DNA from 2 places in the Clostridium celatum genome. Region 1 is predicted to be linked to the other one. Evidence: a T-box and tRNA genes for the amino acid it is inferred to sense, from the RefSeq annotation. Region 1 holds a T-box; the other holds one or more tRNA genes.
The links. A T-box is a leader RNA that pairs with one kind of tRNA and senses whether it is charged. The one in region 1 lies ahead of leuS (leucine--tRNA ligase), so its partner is inferred to be a tRNA-Leu.
Positions count from the first base shown of each region.

Region 2: it has a tRNA-Leu gene. The T-box ahead of leuS (leucine--tRNA ligase) is inferred to sense a tRNA for this amino acid. The anticodon was not compared.

Region 1 covers NZ_JAJKGM010000011.1:56,381-60,821, reverse strand. The annotation lists gene leuS (leucine--tRNA ligase) at 1-1,920, opposite strand, end outside; T-box leader at 2,140-2,370, opposite strand; gene LPC13_RS06935 (sulfite exporter TauE/SafE family protein) at 2,571-2,939, shown strand; gene LPC13_RS06930 (sulfite exporter TauE/SafE family protein) at 2,939-3,325, shown strand; gene LPC13_RS06925 (NupC/NupG family nucleoside CNT transporter) at 3,714-4,441, shown strand, end outside.
Region 2 covers NZ_JAJKGM010000010.1:36,744-41,184, reverse strand. The annotation lists tRNA gene LPC13_RS06420 (tRNA-Gly) at 1-68, opposite strand, end outside; gene LPC13_RS06415 (hypothetical protein) at 132-806, opposite strand; gene LPC13_RS06410 (HNH endonuclease) at 967-1,368, shown strand; tRNA gene LPC13_RS06405 (tRNA-Gly) at 1,478-1,551, opposite strand; tRNA gene LPC13_RS06400 (tRNA-Leu) at 1,683-1,766, opposite strand; gene LPC13_RS06395 (hypothetical protein) at 1,845-2,075, opposite strand; T-box leader at 2,541-2,747, shown strand; gene thrS (threonine--tRNA ligase) at 2,869-4,441, shown strand, end outside.

The DNA.
Region 1 (4,441 bases):
AGCTTCTCTGCACATTGTTAGATATCTTTCAATTCTATCTACAAATCTAGCAACAGATTTAATACCATCGTCACTCCAAGCTCCACCTTCAGTGTAAGCAAATCCAAACATTAAGTACATTCTAAATACGTCTGCACCATATTCTTTGATGTAATCATCTGGAGAGATAGTATTTCCTTTAGACTTAGACATCTTTAATCCGTCTGGTCCTAAGATAAGTCCTTGATGAGTTAAGCTCTTGAATGGTTCATCAAAGCTTAAATAACCCATATCTCTTAAAGCCTTAGTTATAAATCTTGCATATAATAAGTGCATACAAGCATGCTCAGGTCCACCAACATATTTATCAACTGGAAGCATCTTATCTACTTTTTCTTTATCAAATGCGATTTTATCATTCTTATTATCTACGTATCTCATTTGGTACCAAGAAGAACAAACGAATGTATCTAAAGTATCACATTCTCTCTTAGCTGGCTTACCACAACAAGGACAAGTAGTATTTACGAATTCTTCACACTTAGCAAGTGGTGACTTACCATCTGGAGCAAATTCAACATTATATGGTAATTCAACTGGAAGGTCTTTTTCAGGAACTGGAACAGCACCACAATCTTCACAGTAAATTATTGGAATTGGAGCACCCCAATATCTTTGTCTTGAAACTAACCAGTCTCTTAATCTGTAATTAACTTTAGCAGATCCTAAACCTTGTTTAGCTAGCTTTTCAACAATAGCTTCTTTAGCTTCTTCAGTAGTTAATCCATCAAATTCACCGGAATTAACTAGAACTCCATATTCGCAGTATGGTAATTCAACTTCTCCGCCTTTTTTGCTAGTTATAACTTGATCTATTGGTAAGTTAAATTTAGTAGCAAAAGCGTAGTCTCTTTCATCGTGAGCTGGAACAGCCATAACAGCACCAGTACCATAAGTTGCAAGAACGTAGTCTCCAACCCAAACTGGAACCTCTTTACCATTTATAGGATTTATAGCATATGATCCAGTGAATACACCTGTTTTTTCTCTTGTAAGAGATTGTCTTTCTATATCAGATTGTTTTTTAGCAGCTTCTTTATATTCTTCAACAGCAGCTTTATTTTCAGCTGTAGTTAATTCATCAACTAATGGATTTTCAGGAGCTAAAACAACATAAGTAACACCATTTAAAGTATCAACTCTTGTTGTGAATACATTAAAGTTAATATCTGAATCTTTAACTTTGAAATTAACTTCAGCACCAGTAGACTTACCAATCCAATGCTTTTGCATAGCAACTGTCTTTTCTGGCCAATCTAAAGTATCTAGCTTTTCTAATAATTCATCAGCATATTCTGTAATTTTAAAGAACCATTGAGTTAAATCTTTCTTAGTAACTTCAGTTGAACATCTTTCACAAGCACCATCAACAACTTGTTCGTTAGCTAGAACTGTGTTACAAGATGGGCACCAGTTTACAGGAGCTTTTTTTCTGTAAGCTAAACCATTCTTTAATAATTGTAAGAATACCCATTGAGTCCATTTATAATATTCAGGAGTACAAGTTATAACTTCATTTTCCCAGTTAAACATAGCTCCCATAGCTCTTAATTGTTCTTCCATAGTCTTTATATTCTTTTCAGTAGAATCCCATGGATGAATTCCTGTTTTAATTGCAAAGTTTTCTGCAGGTAAACCAAAAGCATCAAATCCCATTGGTTGGAATACATTATATCCTTGCATTTTCTTTAATCTTGCCCATGAATCAACAGGTCCATAGTTAAACCAGTGACCAGCATGTAATTGGCTTCCAGATGGATAAGAGAACATTTCTAAAACATAAAGCTTTTCGCCCTCTGCATCTGGATTAAATTTGTAAAGTTCAGTTTCTTCCCACTTCTTTTGCCACTTCTTATCAATAGCAGTTCCGTAGTTACTCATAGTTAAAACCCTCCTTAGATATTACGAGAATAATTTAATATTGCACAACAATATTAAATTAGTAGTTTTGAGGTAGTAGTTAAAAAAATTCACACTATGTAAATTAAAAATATATTTTTAGAAACTCTAAAAAGAGTTCCAATAGTAACCTCTAACTTCTAACTAATTAAATTATTCCCTGAATTTGAAAAAATATATAAAAAAAGCCTCTCATCTCAATTAAGAGACGAAAAGCTATATTTCGCGGTACCACTCTTATTAGAAATTTATAAATAAATACTTTTAAAAATATTTTTAAATTTCTCACTCAAATCTATAACGGGGATTCCGTACTTGCTTCTAACAAGTAAGCTCAAAGGCAAGTTCCTAAAAGTGTATCACTGTTTTGCAGCAACCAACAGCTCTCTGAAGATACGTACTAATAGTAGTACTCCTTATCAACGCAAAATATTAATTTAACTAATTATATATCAAAAAATATAAGTAAGTCAATATTAACAAAAATAAGAACTATAAATGAGAATGACAAAAGAATTTAGAATTAAATTTTAAAAGTTTTAAAATATTAAAGGGTGAAATATAGAAAAAATAATAGTGATTTTAAATTAAAATAGGATAAATGGTTAAAATACAAGTAGGTGGTGAGGTATATGAAAAATGAAAAGAAGAGTTTTAATATAAAAAACTCATTAATAGGTTTATTTACAGGTTTTATAAATGGCTCTTTTGGTTCAGGTGGAGGAACTCTTTTAGTACCAATTCTTAATGATATCATTAAAGTAGAAGAGCATAAATCACATGCCACAGCATTAGCTATAATTATATTTTTAACAGGAGCAAGTTCAGCTATTTATATAGCAAAAGGAACTTATGATTTTACACTAACATGGAAAGTCGCCATTGGGAGTATAATAGGTGGAATTATTGGAGCTAAATTATTATGTAGACTTACAGGGAAATTTTTAAGAATAGCCTTTGGGGTTATAATGATAATAGCGGCTATTAGGATGGTGTTTTAATGATTTATACAATAATAGGTTTTTTTGCGGGAATTATTGGAGGCATGGGGATGGGAGGAGGAACTATACTTATACCAGCGCTAGTCATGTTTGTTGGTGTTGACCCTAAGATTGCACAAAGTATTAATTTACTTTCATCTATTCCAATGGCAATCTTTGCTCTTGCAATCCATATAAAAAATAAGAATGTTATTTTGAAATTAGTACTACCTATAGCGACATTTGGAGTATTAGGAGCTATTTGTGGTGCTTTTTTGGCTAACTATTTATCTTCAGAAATATTAAAAAAGGCTTTTGGTGGTTTCTTATTTTTAGTTGGGTGTTTTGAAATAAAAAAAGGGTTTTCTGAAAACAAAACTAAAAAATCATCTAAATTAAAAGAGTGATACTTAAAAGATATAACAAAGAATTATAGTTTTAAATATAGTAATATTATTAATTGGAATTCAAGTTATATTATTGAGTAACTATTATAATAGTTACTCAATAATAAACTCCATAGATTATCATTGATATTTATATAAATACTAATTTATGAAATTACTTTTATTATTAGTTTTTTCTAAATGAATAAAATAAAAAATAATAAATTGTTTCAAAATAGCCAAGGTATTATTAATGCCTTTTGGCAAAGAAATAAGATAAGTTATATTAAGAGTTTAAATATATACTGTATTTTAAAATAGTAAGATTTACTGTATTTAAAGAATATAAGAATATATTTTTGATAAAACTAAAGAAGAAATAACATTTAACAAAGGACGGGATATTTTTATGGCGATATTAAATAGTATCCTAGGAATAGTATTTATATTTCTAGTAGCTTTCTTGTTTTCAAATAACAAGAAGAAAATAAACTGGAGAACTATAATAATTGGATTTGTTATTCAATTTGCATTTGCATTTGCTGTATTAAAGTGGAGTGTAGGTAAATATGTACTAAGCAAGATAGCATTAGGAGTACAATCAGTAATTAGTTATGCAAATGAAGGAATAAAATTTTTATTTGGATCATTAACTAATGATGGAAGTATATTTGCTGTTAATGTTTTAGGAGTAATTATATTTATATCAGCAGTAGTATCGGTTTTGTATTACTTAGGTATTATGCAATTTATAATTAAAATAATAGGTGGAGCATTATCTAAACTTTTAGGAACATCTAAATTAGAAACTATATCAGCTTCAGCCAATATATTTTTAGGGCAAACAGAAGCACCACTTTTAATTAAGCCATATGTAGAAAAACTTACAGAATCAGAATTATTTACAGTTATGGTCGGTGGACTTGCTTCAGTTTCAGGTTCAATTTTAGTTGGATATTCACTATTAGGAATTCCAATAGAATATTTAGTATCTGCAAGTTTTATGTCAGCACCAGCAGGACTTATAATGTCTAAAATAATAATACCTGAAGTAAAACAAGCAAAAGTAAATGAAGAAATAGAAATGGTAAAAGATGATTCAGCTAACGTAGTTGATGCAGCGGCTAAAGGGGCTGT
Region 2 (4,441 bases), on a different contig from region 1:
GGGTAGTGGGAATCGAACCCACCTTTCCAGCTTGGAAGGCTGGAGTATTACCGATATACGATACCCGCATATTCTTGACATCTATAATTATACTATTATAGATATTATGATGTCAAGAATATAATTTTAACTTATATTACTTCTGTAAGATTCTTTTGCAATATATTTCTAAATTTTTCTCCACATTCCTTATCTGTTGTGGCCTTTATACATATTTCATTCCATGTACTTATATCTTCACTAGTCTTATTTTTAAATTCTTCTTCACTAGTAGTCATATAATTAGATTCTATTACAAAATTACCTAGTTCTTCTGCAGTATCAAATATTTTTAAATATAAAAATTCTCTACTATCACCATACCAAGTTCTATTAAAATCTCTAACAAATCTTTTTAGTTCCTGACTCACTTTATTTTTAGGTAATTCCCAGCAATGTTTTATCATTTTCACATGCTTTCTCATATTTTCAGCCTCTAATTTAGTTATTTTTTTAGAACGTTCACCTTCATTTATTATTTCCTCTACCGGTTTTACTGGAATATAAGAAACTGTTCCTTTCTTGCCATTAATCCAAATATAAAATGCCTCTTGTAAAAATGAATATTGAATATATCCTATTAAAGCATTAACATTTGGAAAATAACTCCATACATTGTTTAATCCATTTCCTTTAGAAAATATTAAAGTATGGATATAAAGGCTCTTATCTGTAGGCGTTTTATCCATCAGCATATGACCTCTAATGGTTTTATTTTTGATAATAAGACTTTCCCAATATTCAAAAGAATTATAATTTTGCCTCACAATTATCACCTTTCTTCATAATTTTTAATATAATATATTATAATTTAATATTACCACTTTATAACATTTATAATCAATATAACTTTTAACAGACAGTTAATTTGAAAATTCAAAAAAATCATTCTATAATATAAGTATAAAATTTAAAGGGGGCAATTATTTGTACACGTGCGAAATATGTGGTAAAGAAGCTGATGTTCATCATATAGTTCACAGAAGCGAGGGCGGTTTTGATATAGATATAAACTATAAGTATTTATGTGCTTTTCATCATCGCGGAAAAGATGGGCCACATCAAAATATTTTTGTTGATTTACAATATAAGATAGAGATGCAAACTAAGTTGTACAATATTCTTCCTAAAAAATATTATTCACCTAAAGAAATATCTCAAATTTTAGGTCTTCACAATGGATCTTTAAAGAGATTACTAAAGAATTTAAAAAGATATAAAGAAGGATACAAGAAAGAAGATATAATATTTACATTAATGGGATGTGTAAAATATAATGTAGATATTTTAGAAGAATTAGCTTTAGATTTATTAATAGAACAACTTTAACAAATATCCACCAAGACTTAATATAATAATCTTTGGTGGTTTTTTTATTTATATAAAAACTTGTTTAAATAAAAATAAAAGACGTTGTATAATTACAACGTCTTTATCATGGAGCGGGTAGTGGGAATCGAACCCACCTTTCCAGCTTGGAAGGCTGGAGTATTACCGATATACGATACCCGCATATATTTTTATCTGAATTTCTCAGACATCTTACATTAACGATTATATAAAACACTTTATAGCTTGTCAATACACTTTTTTATATTTTTTTATATTTTTTTATTCAGCTATTTAAATTTTTATTTATAAAATGGTGCAGATGAAGGGAGTCGAACCCATACGCCAATGGCGCTAGATCCTAAGTCTAGTGCGTCTGCCAATTTCGCCACATCTGCATTTACACTTTTATATATATTATAACATTTACATTTTTACACTTCACTACATAATTGTAATTTTATTTAAATTATATTTTATACACCTTCTAAATTGAATCTAATATTAAAACCTAAATTCGGCTTTTTAAAATCATAAGTACATCCCTTTTGTTTGTCTGCAACGATAAATAATTCTTTGTTCCCCACTATCATAAATCTCTCAAAAAATTTCTCCTTATTGCTACGCCAATATCTAAAAATCCAATGATTAGATTTACTTTCAAAAAAATTTAACCAATCATAAACGCTTATTTCTCCATCATACATTTATATCACCATTCCCCTAACCTTTAATTTAATAAATTATATTCTTAAACTTTACTTAATATTCATTATTTATATACATATTTATTTTTTTATTAAAAATATATTTTTAGGTACTGTTTATCTTTGGCTTAATATAATGGTACTGTAAAATAATATATCTATTACCTATTTTATTCAAAATATTAAAATAAAATTTCAAATTAATAAGTTTGTTTTATAGTTTATGTTTATATCTATCAATACTATTAACTAATTAATAACCTAAATTAGGTTTTATAAAAAAGCAGAACCCTTTATTGACATAAATCATATAGATATTTATAATTATTCTTAAGAAAATTTATAAAGATAAATATTAAATTTTTATTTCACTGATAGATTTAAATTATAATTAATATTTACACTTTATTATTTAAAACTATATAAGATTTATAACTTTTTATAGTATAAAAGTTATTTCATATTGTTAACTCTATGAAGAGACGAGTAAATTAAACCTTCATTTCAAGAGAGAAAATACCCTGGCTGTAAGTATTTTTAAATGAAATTAATTGAAGACTACCTCTGAGAGACTCTAATCCAGTCCGTTTCATCACGTTACGATGATTCTTAAGTGGCCTTTTTAGGCAATTAAGGGTGGAACCGCGGGAATGTAATGCTCTCGTCCCTTTTCTATACTATTTTTGTATAAGAAAAGTGACGTAGGGCTTTTTTTATACAATTAATCAGCCCTTGTGCTGTTATTTATTTCTACCAAAAATATAAACAAAATAAACGAAGGGAGATTTTTTTAATGATTAAAATTACTTTAAAAGATGGATCAGTTAGAGAAGTTGAAAATGGTTCATCAGTTTTAGACGCTGCTAAGTCTATAAGTGAAGGTTTAGCTAGAGCTGCTTACTGTGGAAAAATTAATGGAAAGGTTGTTGACTTAAGAACAATCTTAAATGAAGATTGCGAGCTTGAAATCTGTACTTTTGATACTGAAGAAGGAAAAGATGCTGTAAGACACAGTATATCTCATGTACTTGCTGCTGCCGTTAAAAGATTATATCCAAATGCTAAAATTGCTATAGGACCAGCTATTGCTAATGGATTCTACTATGACTTTGATGTAGAAAAAGCCTTCACTGCTGAAGATTTAGATAAAATCGAAGCTGAAATGAAAAAAATAATAAAAGAAAATCCTCAAATTGAAAAATTTGAACTTCCAAGAAGTGAAGCTGTAGAGCTTATGAAAGATGAACCTTATAAGGTTGAATTAATAAATGATTTAGGTGAAGATGAAATAATTTCATTCTATAAGATGGGTGATTTTACAGATCTTTGTGCAGGACCTCATGTACTATCATTAAAGAACATTAAAGCAATTAAACTTCTAAGAACTGCTGGTGCTTACTGGAAAGGCGACGAAAAGAACAAAATGCTTTCTAGAATATATGGAACAGCATTCTTAAAGAAAGCCGATTTAGATGCTTATTTAGAAGCCTTAGAAGAAGCTAAAAAGAGAGATCATAATAAATTAGGTAGAGAACTTGGAATTTTCACTACTGATGAAAAAGTAGGTCAAGGACTTCCTCTATTCATGCCTAAGGGAGCTAAGTTATTCCAAACTCTTCAAAGATGGATTGAAGATGAAGAAGAAAAAAGAGGATATGTTTTAACTAAGACTCCATTTATGTCTAAAAATGACTTATTTGTAGCTTCTGGTCACTGGAGCCACTATAAAGATGGTATGTTTGTATTAGGAGATGAAGAAAAGGACACTGAAGTTATGGCTTTAAGACCAATGACTTGTCCATTCCAATTCACTGTGTATAATGCAGAGCAACACAGCTATAGAGATCTTCCAATAAGATATGCAGAAACTTCTACTCTATTTAGAAAAGAAGCTTCTGGAGAAATGCACGGTCTTACTAGAGTTAGACAATTCACTTTATCAGAAGGTCATATAATCTGTACTCCAGAGCAAGTTGAATCTGAGTTTAGAGAAGTAATTGATTTAATAAACTACGTTATGGAAACTTTAGGAATAGCTGAAGACATCTCTTATAGATTCTCTAAATGGGATCCAAAAGATACTGAAAAGTATATAAATAACCCAGAAGCTTGGGAAGCTACTCAAAATCAAATGAGAACTATACTAGATCACTTAAATATAGATTACGTTGAAGCTGAAGGCGAAGCAGCATTCTATGGACCAAAGCTTGATATTCAATCTAAAAACGTTCATGGAAAAGAAGATACAATAATTACAGTTCAAATCGACTTTGCCTTAGGTGAAAGACTTGGTATGAGCTATATTGATAAAGATGGTGAAAAGAAAATACCATTCGTTATTCATAGATCATCAATTGGATGTTATG